One region of the Marinomonas sp. ABL3_031 genome, then DNA from elsewhere that is predicted to be linked to it. Evidence: predicted binding sites of a transcription regulator. Region 1 holds the regulator's gene; each other region holds the start of a gene.
What was found. Region 1 encodes FliA, which starts transcription of late flagellar genes. Its sites were predicted from a motif close to CTAAAGTTNNNNNNNNNNCNGCCGATA; they were not measured.
Positions count from the first base shown of each region.

Region 2: flgM (flagellar biosynthesis anti-sigma factor FlgM) is a predicted target of FliA. The motif match lies at 1,611-1,637, and genes of this name have one in related genera.
Region 3: ACXAH2_RS16750 (flagellin N-terminal helical domain-containing protein) is a predicted target of FliA. The motif match lies at 1,012-1,038, and genes of this name have one in related genera.

Region 1 covers NZ_JBSWYU010000014.1:6,285-9,522, forward strand. The annotation lists gene ACXAH2_RS14365 (chemotaxis protein CheA) at 1-5, opposite strand, end outside; gene ACXAH2_RS14370 (protein phosphatase CheZ) at 21-806, opposite strand; gene ACXAH2_RS14375 (chemotaxis response regulator CheY) at 817-1,197, opposite strand; gene ACXAH2_RS14380 (RNA polymerase sigma factor FliA) at 1,253-1,990, opposite strand; gene flhF (flagellar biosynthesis protein FlhF) at 2,086-3,238, opposite strand, start outside.
Region 2 covers NZ_JBSWYU010000001.1:475,789-479,026, forward strand. The annotation lists gene trpC (indole-3-glycerol phosphate synthase TrpC) at 1-78, shown strand, start outside; gene ACXAH2_RS02310 (OsmC family protein) at 116-523, shown strand; tRNA gene ACXAH2_RS02315 (tRNA-Arg) at 600-675, opposite strand; gene ACXAH2_RS02320 (flagella synthesis protein FlgN) at 756-1,235, opposite strand; gene flgM (flagellar biosynthesis anti-sigma factor FlgM) at 1,262-1,573, opposite strand; gene flgA (flagellar basal body P-ring formation chaperone FlgA) at 1,687-2,379, opposite strand; gene ACXAH2_RS02335 (chemotaxis protein CheV) at 2,516-3,238, shown strand, end outside.
Region 3 covers NZ_JBSWYU010000022.1:4,702-7,939, forward strand. The annotation lists gene ACXAH2_RS16750 (flagellin N-terminal helical domain-containing protein) at 1,088-2,119, shown strand; gene ACXAH2_RS16755 (flagellar protein FlaG) at 2,182-2,601, shown strand; gene fliD (flagellar filament capping protein FliD) at 2,641-3,238, shown strand, end outside.

The sequences.
Region 1 (3,238 bases):
CTCATCCTCAGCTCCTTCTTCTAGAAACCAAGACTTGATAGCAAGTCGTCTACTTCGTCTTGACTATTCAGTACTTCAGGGTTGTTTTGTTTATTAATAGAAGGACCATGGCCTCGTGTATCATCAGCCTCTTGTGCCTCCTCTTGATGCTCAATGCCGGAAATGCTATCAACACGCCCCGCAACTGCGACAAGATGTACAAGTTTCTCCTCTACATCTCGAATCAGTTCATTTACTCTAGAAATTACTTGACCCGTTAAGTCCTGGTAGCCTTGTTCTAGAAGAATCGTATTTAGATTAGAATGTAATGTAGTAGCGCTTTCATCAGCGTACGACAAAAAAACGTCGATTCGCTTATACAAATCTCGAAATTCTTGCGGCGATAAATCACGTTGAATTAAACGTCCCCAATCTTTTCGAAGCTCACGTGCCTGCTTTTGCAGCTCACTGGCAACTGGTACACTACTGTCAACCATGTCCATGGTCTTATTGGCAGCTGCACTAGTTGTTTCGATAACATAAGTCAATCGATCAGATGCATCCGTTATTTTAGAAGAACCTTCTACCTCTTCATTAACAACCAAATCCATCGAATCAATTTGAAAATCACGAATAGCATCATGCAGACTTCGCGTTAGGTATCCCACTTCGTTATAAAAGCTATTATGTCTAGCTTCGCTTAACTCTTGGATAATCTTTATCGCACCACTGAAATCACCGACTTCGATATGGTTCAAAAGTTCTACAGCGCCATCTTTTACTTGTTTTTCAAAATCCACTAGTCCAGATCCCAATTTATTTGACATCTAAATATCCCTATTTGGCAGCATCGATTCGTTCGAATATCTTCTCAATTTTTTCTTTCAGTGCTACGGCTGTGAAAGGCTTAACAACATAACCATTAACACCAGCTTGTGCTGCCGCAATGATTTGGTCACGCTTTGCTTCTGCCGTTACCATTAATACTGGGATACTTTTCAACTTCTCATCAGCCCGGACTGCACGCAAAAGCTCAATACCCGTCATTCCAGGCATGTTCCAGTCGGTTACGAGGAAATCGATTGTACCAGCTTGAAGTATTGGTAACGCAGTCGTTCCATCATCCGCTTCAACTGTATTGGTAAACCCTAAATCCCGTAACAAGTTTTTAATGATTCGTCTCATTGTCGAGAAATCATCAACAATCAGGATCTTCATGTTTTTATCCAATGCAACCTCCACACCCCAAAGGTATATTTCCACAACACATAATTTAATCTCGCCAATCGCTCAACCTAGCACGTAATCTCATTGCCGCTTGGCTATGAATTTGGCTAACCCTTGATTCACTGACGCCTAAAACAGCACCAATTTCTTTTAAGTTTAGTTCATCATTGTAGTACAAGGATAAAACCAACTTTTCCCGTTCTGGTAGATTGTCAATTTCAGCGGCTAATTGCCCCTGAAAACCACTTTCTTCTACCAATGCATATGGAGCATTTTCACTTTCACTTTCCGCTCCATCAAAATTATTTGCATCAGAGTCTAGCATCTCTTCATAACTAAACAGCTGTGTCGACATGGATGAATGCAACATATCATGATATTCATCCATACCGATTCCCATATGGGCTGCAACCTCCATATCGGAAACATCTCTTCCTAACTTTGCCTCAAGCTCTTTGATGGCGTTGGTTACTGCACGCCCATTGCGACGTACAGAACGAGGAGCCCAATCAGATTTTCGCACTTCATCCATAATAGAACCACGGATACGAATACCCGCATAGGTTTCAAAGCTCGCACCCTTGGTTGACTCAAAGCGCTTATAGGCTTCAATCAAGCCCATCATACCTGCTTGAGTCAAATCATCTATATCCACACTGTCAGGTAATCGAGCTAATAGATGGTAGGCAATCTTCTTTACCAAGTACCCATACTGCTCGACAATCGCATCAATCGATAGCGTTGCCTTTTTGGTGTAGGTGTCATATCCACTTTTGGTTTGCATAAAATCGTCTGAGCAACCTTCGTCTTTAAGTAAGTTGCGCAATCAAACTGTACTACATAGTTTGGCGCAACGCTTTCTGAAATAACATAATTTTACTAACTACCATACTTTAGTGACCCAAAAAGATGGTTGTAGTGTTCTGCCGTATACACGGCACGACTAATTAAATTATGTGCTCGAGCTGGTTCAATATCATCTGGGATACGTTGACCATCCGCCAAATATACTACAGGTAAACCTTCTTCAATGACCACACTTATTGCCTCACCTAAGGAAGCAGACTCATCAAGTTTACTTAATACACAACCATCCAACTGCACTTGAGAGTAGACATCAACCACAGTTTTCAATACTTGGCGCTGACTTGTACAAGGTAACACCAGCAATTTTTGCAAACTCGCACGTGCTCGTTTCATCATCAGCAATTGACGCTCAAGATTCGAATCACGGGGGTTCATCCCTGCTGTATCCACCAAGACCAAGGAATAATGAGCGTATTTGGTCAAGACTTCGTTTAGGTCCGAATACTCATTTACCACCTCAACAGGAACGTTCAATATACGCCCAAAAGTACGCAACTGCTCATGAGCAGCTATTCGATAGGTATCTGTCGTAATTAACACCACCCCTTCAGGCCCATGCTTTAGAACATGTTGAGCGGCAATTTTACCAATTGAAGTTGTTTTACCTACACCGGTTGGGCCCATAAAAGCAATGCAACCACTCAGCTCTGCACCACCAGAACGTACGGGGATATAATCAGCTAAATGCGCTAATAATCGGTTCCAATCGTCTTCTCGACCTTTAAGGTCAATATCATCCATTAAACGTGATGCGACTAAATCAGATAAACCAAGCGCTTTTAATTGTTCACGCGCTTTGCTTTCCAATTGACCACGCTTAGATTGAGGGTCTGCCCCTTCATTCTGACGTTGTTCCAACATAGCACGAACTTGTTGTAACTCTCGCTCCATTTCACGAAGTTGCTGAGCACCTTCAGTATTTCGAATTGATAGGGCTTCTTCTACTTCAGTCTTTTCACCGTCCTCTGCTGCTGGCATTTCAATTGATGAAACAGCTTCATATCGATAAGACGGCTTAGGTGATGCCATGTCAGAAGAAGATTTGTTTGACTGGGCGTGTTGCGAGGAAGAGACCCTTTTTTGCTTGGCACGTTCAATTCGCTCTAAATAGTCCGCACTTGGGTCTTGCGTAAAATCTTGTCTTGCTGCTGGAATGGCTTCTTGA
Region 2 (3,238 bases), on a different contig from region 1:
CACGCGTTTCTTGTCGGTGAAGCTTTCATGCGTGCCGATGATCCTGGTGAGAAATTAGCCGAGTTGTTTCAGTATTAACTGACTGTAGTGGTATAGGAAAAAGATAAGGTTGTATATGAAAACAAATGTGAGTTGGCAAGAAGATGTCCATTTTACTGCTGAGACGGGATCTGGTTTTAAAGTCGAAATTGATGGTAATCAAGTGGCTGGACCTCGGCCAATGGAATTGATCTTGGCTGGATTGGGCGGTTGTACTTCTTATGATGTGGTTGGGATTTTGAAGAAGTCTCGACAAGATGTTGTATCTTGCGTAGCGAAAATTGATGCAGATCGAGCGGATGCAGTGCCTGCTGTATTCACTGAGATAAGAGTGCATTTTGTGGTGACTGGACGTAAGTTGAAAAATTCTGTGGTAGCCAGAGCAGTAAAACTCTCAGCTGAAGAATATTGCTCTGCATCTCTAATGTTAGAGCGTGGCGGTGTCAAGATCGAGCACAGCTATGAGATAATTGAGGTCGAGTAAGAAGAAGCGCTGTTGTTTGCAAAGTGTGATTGGTGGCGTTTGATTAAAAAGAGCTTATGGCTCTTTTTTTGTTTTATGGCGTCCTCACCAGGACTCGAACCTGGAATAGCTGCTTAGGAGGCGGCCGGTATATCCTGTTTACCTATGAGGACTTAATAGTGAGTATTGTATACTTTTGATGGCCAGAATATCAAATGGTAAAATATGATATCGTTTTGATTTATATGTAGTTTTAAGCTCTTCCTAATGTTTGCTTGCTGCTAATGGGGCGAGTAGATCCACGAGATGTGTAGACCTTGTTTTTATTGTTGTGACCTTGCATTAGCTCAAATAATTGTTTGTTACGTTTCTGCAAAGTGCTGAGAATTTGAGCATTGGTGTTATTCTTGGTTTTGCAAACTTTGAGTAGTTCTTCACACTCTTTCATTAAAAGTCTAACTTCGTCCATTGAGCTATCTTGATTTTTTAGCCAATCTTTAAAATCCTGCTCGGTAGGATTTTTGCGATCAAGAATATCAAATTTGATAAGAACATTAATGCGCTTATCATTTAATGCGTTCATTCCGTCAAGAAGAGTTTGCTTTTGTTCGGCGAGAGAAAGGATCAGATGGTTGTCTTGCTTGCCTAACGCTTGTCGTTCATCATCAAGAACGACGGACAGTTCAATCAGTATTTCTTTGCTTTTAGTGAAGATGGGAGAGATAGGGATCATAAGATCAAATCTTCAATGGTCGCTAATTAGAATAGCGAATCCATTGAAGCCATGTTATTTGCAAGACGTTGGGTGTCAATCTTATATTCACCGGCCGCTAGCGCATTTTTGATTTGCTCTACTTTCTCCATATCCACCTCAGGTAAATTGTTCAATTTAGCCTGTTGGTTTTGTAGTGTTTGTGCTGTGCCGCTAAGACGAACGGTATCTTCAGCCATTGTGCCACTTGGTGTACTGCCTTTGTTATCAGTTGCACTAGCCGCTGCGTCGTCTTTTTGCGCTCGCTCGCTTTTGTTTATCGTGCCCTGATTTGATAGACCTGTTAAATTGATTGCCATTGGGTTTTCCGCCCTTAAATGATTTGCATGTCCATAATGTCGGCCGAGCCTAAAAGAACTTTAGTCAAAAACCGCATAAAAAGGAAATTAATATTTGTTTAAGCTCAAGGTTCTCAATAGTTTACAAGAACCTCACTGTCAGTTACAACTTTAGCGTATATAATTCGACCTGAACTGGCGTTTTTGACACGAATTTGTTGTCCTTTTACGCCATTCTCTAAAGCCACGCCGTTCATTCGCACTATAATGCTGCCGCTATTGGCTGTGATCGTAATGGCGTCACCTTTTTTTATGAGTGTTGGTAAACGCGTTAAGTTATCTGTGATAAAGGTATTAATGCGTATGTTGCGCGAAGCGATCAAGCCAAATGGTGGATTGTCTTGAGTATAAATATGTCCTCGTAGGTCAGCTATGTCCACTTCGCCAATATCGGTATTTTCCTGTGTGATGCTCTGCCCTCGATTAATTGGGGTAATGGCGCGAATGGCAGGAATACGAATGGATTGTACGGCGGGTAAGTAGGACTTCCAGATTGGGTTATCACAGCTGATTTCGTAGTTGGTTCGCTGTCGGGCTTCTGGACGTTGGTTTTGAATGTTGATATTGCCGTCGCTGCAGTCGGGTAAGTAGTTAAGTGAAGCCAAATTATTGAGTTTGATTGTAATGGATGCTTGAGGATAGATAGCAGATAAGCGTGGCATTTCAACTTGGTTAATGAAGCGGTTAACGATTTCTTCAAGTGATTGTGCTTGAAGAAAACTGATTTGGAGGCAAAGTAAGGCCAAAAATAGCCTTTTGATTCGCATGATTGGCACTCTTTGTTTATGATTTCGTTATGAATAAGTTAGTAAATTGTTAATATTCACTCTATCATTGGTGAATGCATTTTAACAATTGTGAGGGATTCCCTCATTATGCAGTTTACACATTTTGGAGGCGTATATGGCTGGGGTTCTAGATACAGTTAATCAACGTACACAGCTGGTCGGGGAAAATAGACTTGAATTGTTATTGTTTCGCTTAAATGGTAAGCAGATCTACGGCATTAACGTTTTTAAAGTTAAGGAAGTATTGCAGTGCCCTAAGCTCACTACTATGCCTCATAGTTCTCCTGTGGTTCGCGGTGTGGCACACATTCGTGGTGGTACCATTCCTATTTTAGATCTAGGCTTGGCAACGGGAGCAAGTCCAATCGAGAACATCAGCCAATGTTTTGTCATCATTACCGAATATAACCGTCGTATTCAAGGTTTCTTGGTTCGAGGTGTGGAACGTATTGTAAACATGAATTGGAGTGATATTCAGCCACCACCAAAAGGTCTTTCAAATGATAATTATCTGACGGCAGTCTGTCAGGTAGAGAAAGAAATGGTGGAAATCATTGATGTTGAACAAATTCTCTCTGAGGTGGCGCCAATGCGTCAGGATATCTCAGATGGGATTGTCAACTCGGATGTTCAAGAGAATGCGAAACAACATCATATTTTGATCGTCGATGATTCATCAGTTGCTCGTAAACAAATTAAGCGCTGTATGGAACAAGTGGGTTTTGCTACCACGGTATTGTGTGATGGACTTGAGGCACTCGAGTATCTGCAAAATTTGGCAGCAGAAGGCACAGATGTGACAGAAGAGTTTTCTATGGTAATTTCTGATATAGAAATG
Region 3 (3,238 bases), on a different contig from region 1:
GTGTTCGGCAGCAAGTTAATGCGTTGCTTTAATGCTTCACATTCATGTGAGTCTGCTGCGGGTCTTTCCGGAGACTGCTTTGTACCTTCCCTAACGAAAATCCTAGTGATTTTTTTGGTGGTTAGCAGAATTGGCATGAAACCACAGAAGTTGTGCTTTTTGCTTCGTAGCTAGTAGTCGGTGGATGTTTATAGTCGATGGATGCCAGCAAACAAGGCTGTGTTGCTGGTGGCTAATGATGGATGGTCTAGGCCTTATCGCTACTCGAGAAGCTATTTAATGCCAGCCGAACTCGTCGTGTATCAGGTGGGAGTGGTTATTGATCATGGAAATAGAAAGACGCAAAAACAGAGGCTTTTAGAGAAAGTGATTTTTCCTATTTCTCTTATGGGTTGGTTTTTTTGTTCGCTTGGTTTTCGTTGTATTACGCCAATTCCGTCACAGTAGAGTTTGGATGAGAAAGGTCTTGTGCTTAATTTTTTTACTATCAGGGTTAATTCGATTAGTGAGGGTTTTAGGCTTTTGAGTTCGTACCTTATCGCTTTGAATGCATTTTTTAACTGCGTCGTGAAGTTCTGTTAGGTGATGAAATATTGATTGATTTATGAACAGGTGAATCATTGATTAATCGTCATTTGAGACTCTTTTATCGGGTCGGTGCTGGTTGAAATGAACAGGTTGGATAGACAAGGCATATTGCCTTTAGGTGGGTGGAGAATTGCCACCTAAACAGGTGGTTTTTTGCCTCTGGTGGTTCGGTTTTGTCTTGATTAAAAGAATAAGAAGTGAGTGAAAAAGGAAATTCTTTTGGCTGTGCTTTTTGTGTGTGCACGAATGTGCTCTTTTTTTGGCTTTTTTTCTCTTTAAGGGGTAAAAAAAGGCATTTTTAGTAAAAAATCTAAATAATTTAATTGTTTTTCTTTCTCCAGTTAAAACAATTAGTTAAGGCATTTTTTTGCCGCTTTTAGGGAGGTTTTTTTCCACATAAAGGAAAAAAAATTCCGAAATTGACTAAAGGTTTTCCAGACCTTGTCGAAAACTTTATACGATCTGCTTTGGCAGGACTTAAAAAACCTAGGAGGCTATGATGGCTCTTTACGTAAATACAAATACCTCATCAATCAATGCCCAGCGTCAGTTGATGAGTTCAAGTAATTCTTTGGATACGGCTTTCCAGCGTTTGTCTTCTGGCTTGCGTATTAACAGTGCGGCGGATGATGCGGCAGGCCTTCAGGTTTCTAACCGATTGACCTCTCAGGTTAATGGTTTGAATCAGGCGGTTCGTAACGCCAATGACGGTATTTCTGTTGCTCAGACTGCTGAAGGCGCTTTGGATGAGACAACTAACATGTTGCAGCGTATGCGTACTCTGTCTATTCAATCGGCAAACGGATCGAACTCGGATTCTGACCGTAAAGCGCTACAACAAGAAGTTAAGGCGTTGTCTACAGAGATTGATCGTATCGCTTCGGATACCACTTTCGGTGGTCGAGCTTTGCTTGATGGTACTTATAATGGTGTTTTCCAAGTAGGTTCAGATGCCAATCAAACGATCAGTTTTGATTTAAGTTCTGGTGAGAACCAAGATTATGCAAATAATGGTGGTTTTACTATGGCTGGCCTATCATCAAATGCTGCTGAAGAAGCACAATATCAAGCTGAAGTAGACAGTTATGATGCACGAGTGGCAGAATATGAATCAGCAAGAGCGGCAGCGGAAGAAAATGGTGAAGAGTTTGATGCTGCACCACCTCAAATGCCTGAGCCACCAGCAAGTAGATCAAGAAGTTTTGGTGATACCTCTGAAGGGTTTGGAACACCATCTGTTTCTTCAACTGCAAATGCGCAAAGTATGATTGCTATTTTGGATAATATGATTGCTGCGGTAGGTTCTAAACGTGCTGAATTGGGTGCGGTTCAAAACCGATTGGGTTCAAGTATCAGTAACTTGAGTAATATTTCTGAAAACGTATCCGCTGCACGTTCTCGTGTGCGAGATGCTGACTTTGCCGAAGAAACTGCGAAACTTACCAGTTCACAGATTCTTCAGCAAGCAAGTTCATCTATTTTGGCTCAAGCAAATCAACGTCCACAAACTGCGTTGTCTCTATTGGGTTAATTTAGCGATACAAAAAGCTGGAGCATAGTTCCAGCTTTTGTTTCTTTTAGGGGGCTTCTTATATGTCAATTAATTCTAGTGATTTTTCTAAGCAGTCTGTAGGAGTTGTTGCAACTAGACAAGATCAACGCATGGGGGAACAATTTAGAGCGCAGCAAGAAGTAAATGCGAAAACCGTTCGAAATTTGTCCGATAGTAATAAAGCAAATAGCCAAGACAATCATGGATATACCGGTACGGCAAAGGTAGATAAAGAAGTCATTGAGAGCGCTAATCGTAAGATGTCTCAATTGAATGTCCATCTATCTTTTGAAATGACCGAAGATCGTAGTAAAAATATTGTTAAAGTATTAGATCAAACAACCGGTGATGTTGTTCGACAAATGCCGACAGAAGAGTTTTTAAAGATGTCGGCTAGAATTGATGCTATTATGAGTCAATTAAGTGATGTCAAAGGAACATTGGTTAATAGCGAAGTTTGATTTGTTTAAGGTGTAAGCGGTTTTTACTGGGAGATAGGTATGGCGATTGGCTCATTAGGTGCAGGCAGTGGAATGGATCTAGAAAGCCTTGTCACAGACATGGTGAGTGCCAGACGAGATACGAAAGTAAAATTATACCAAGACAAATTAGCAGGCTATGAAGCAGAGCTCTCCGCGTTAGGAACAGTGAGCTCTGCGATTGATAATTTCAAAAATTATGTCAAAGATCTGAATAAAGAAGAACTTTTCTCTGGCCGAAATGTCATTATGGCAAATGGTGAGGAGACCCCATCTTTCTCTGTTGCCCCTGACAAAACTGCATCAACCGATAAATATTCCATTCAAGTCACTCAGCTGGCGAAAGGCAGTCGATTAATATCCGATATTTCTTCATTCTCATCTAGGGACGAAGTGGTTACTTCTTCCGGCGGTACGCTCACTTTATCGATAGGCGATAAAGAGTTTGAGATGGAGGTAAAACCTGAAACGACTTTATCTGGACTTCGAGAACAAATTAATGAAGAAGGCAAAGACCATGGTGTCTCTGCTAACCTAGTAAATGACGGTGAAGGTCATACATTTTTTACTATTACTTCTAATACTACTGGAGCTGGTAATACCTTAAATATTGATAGTA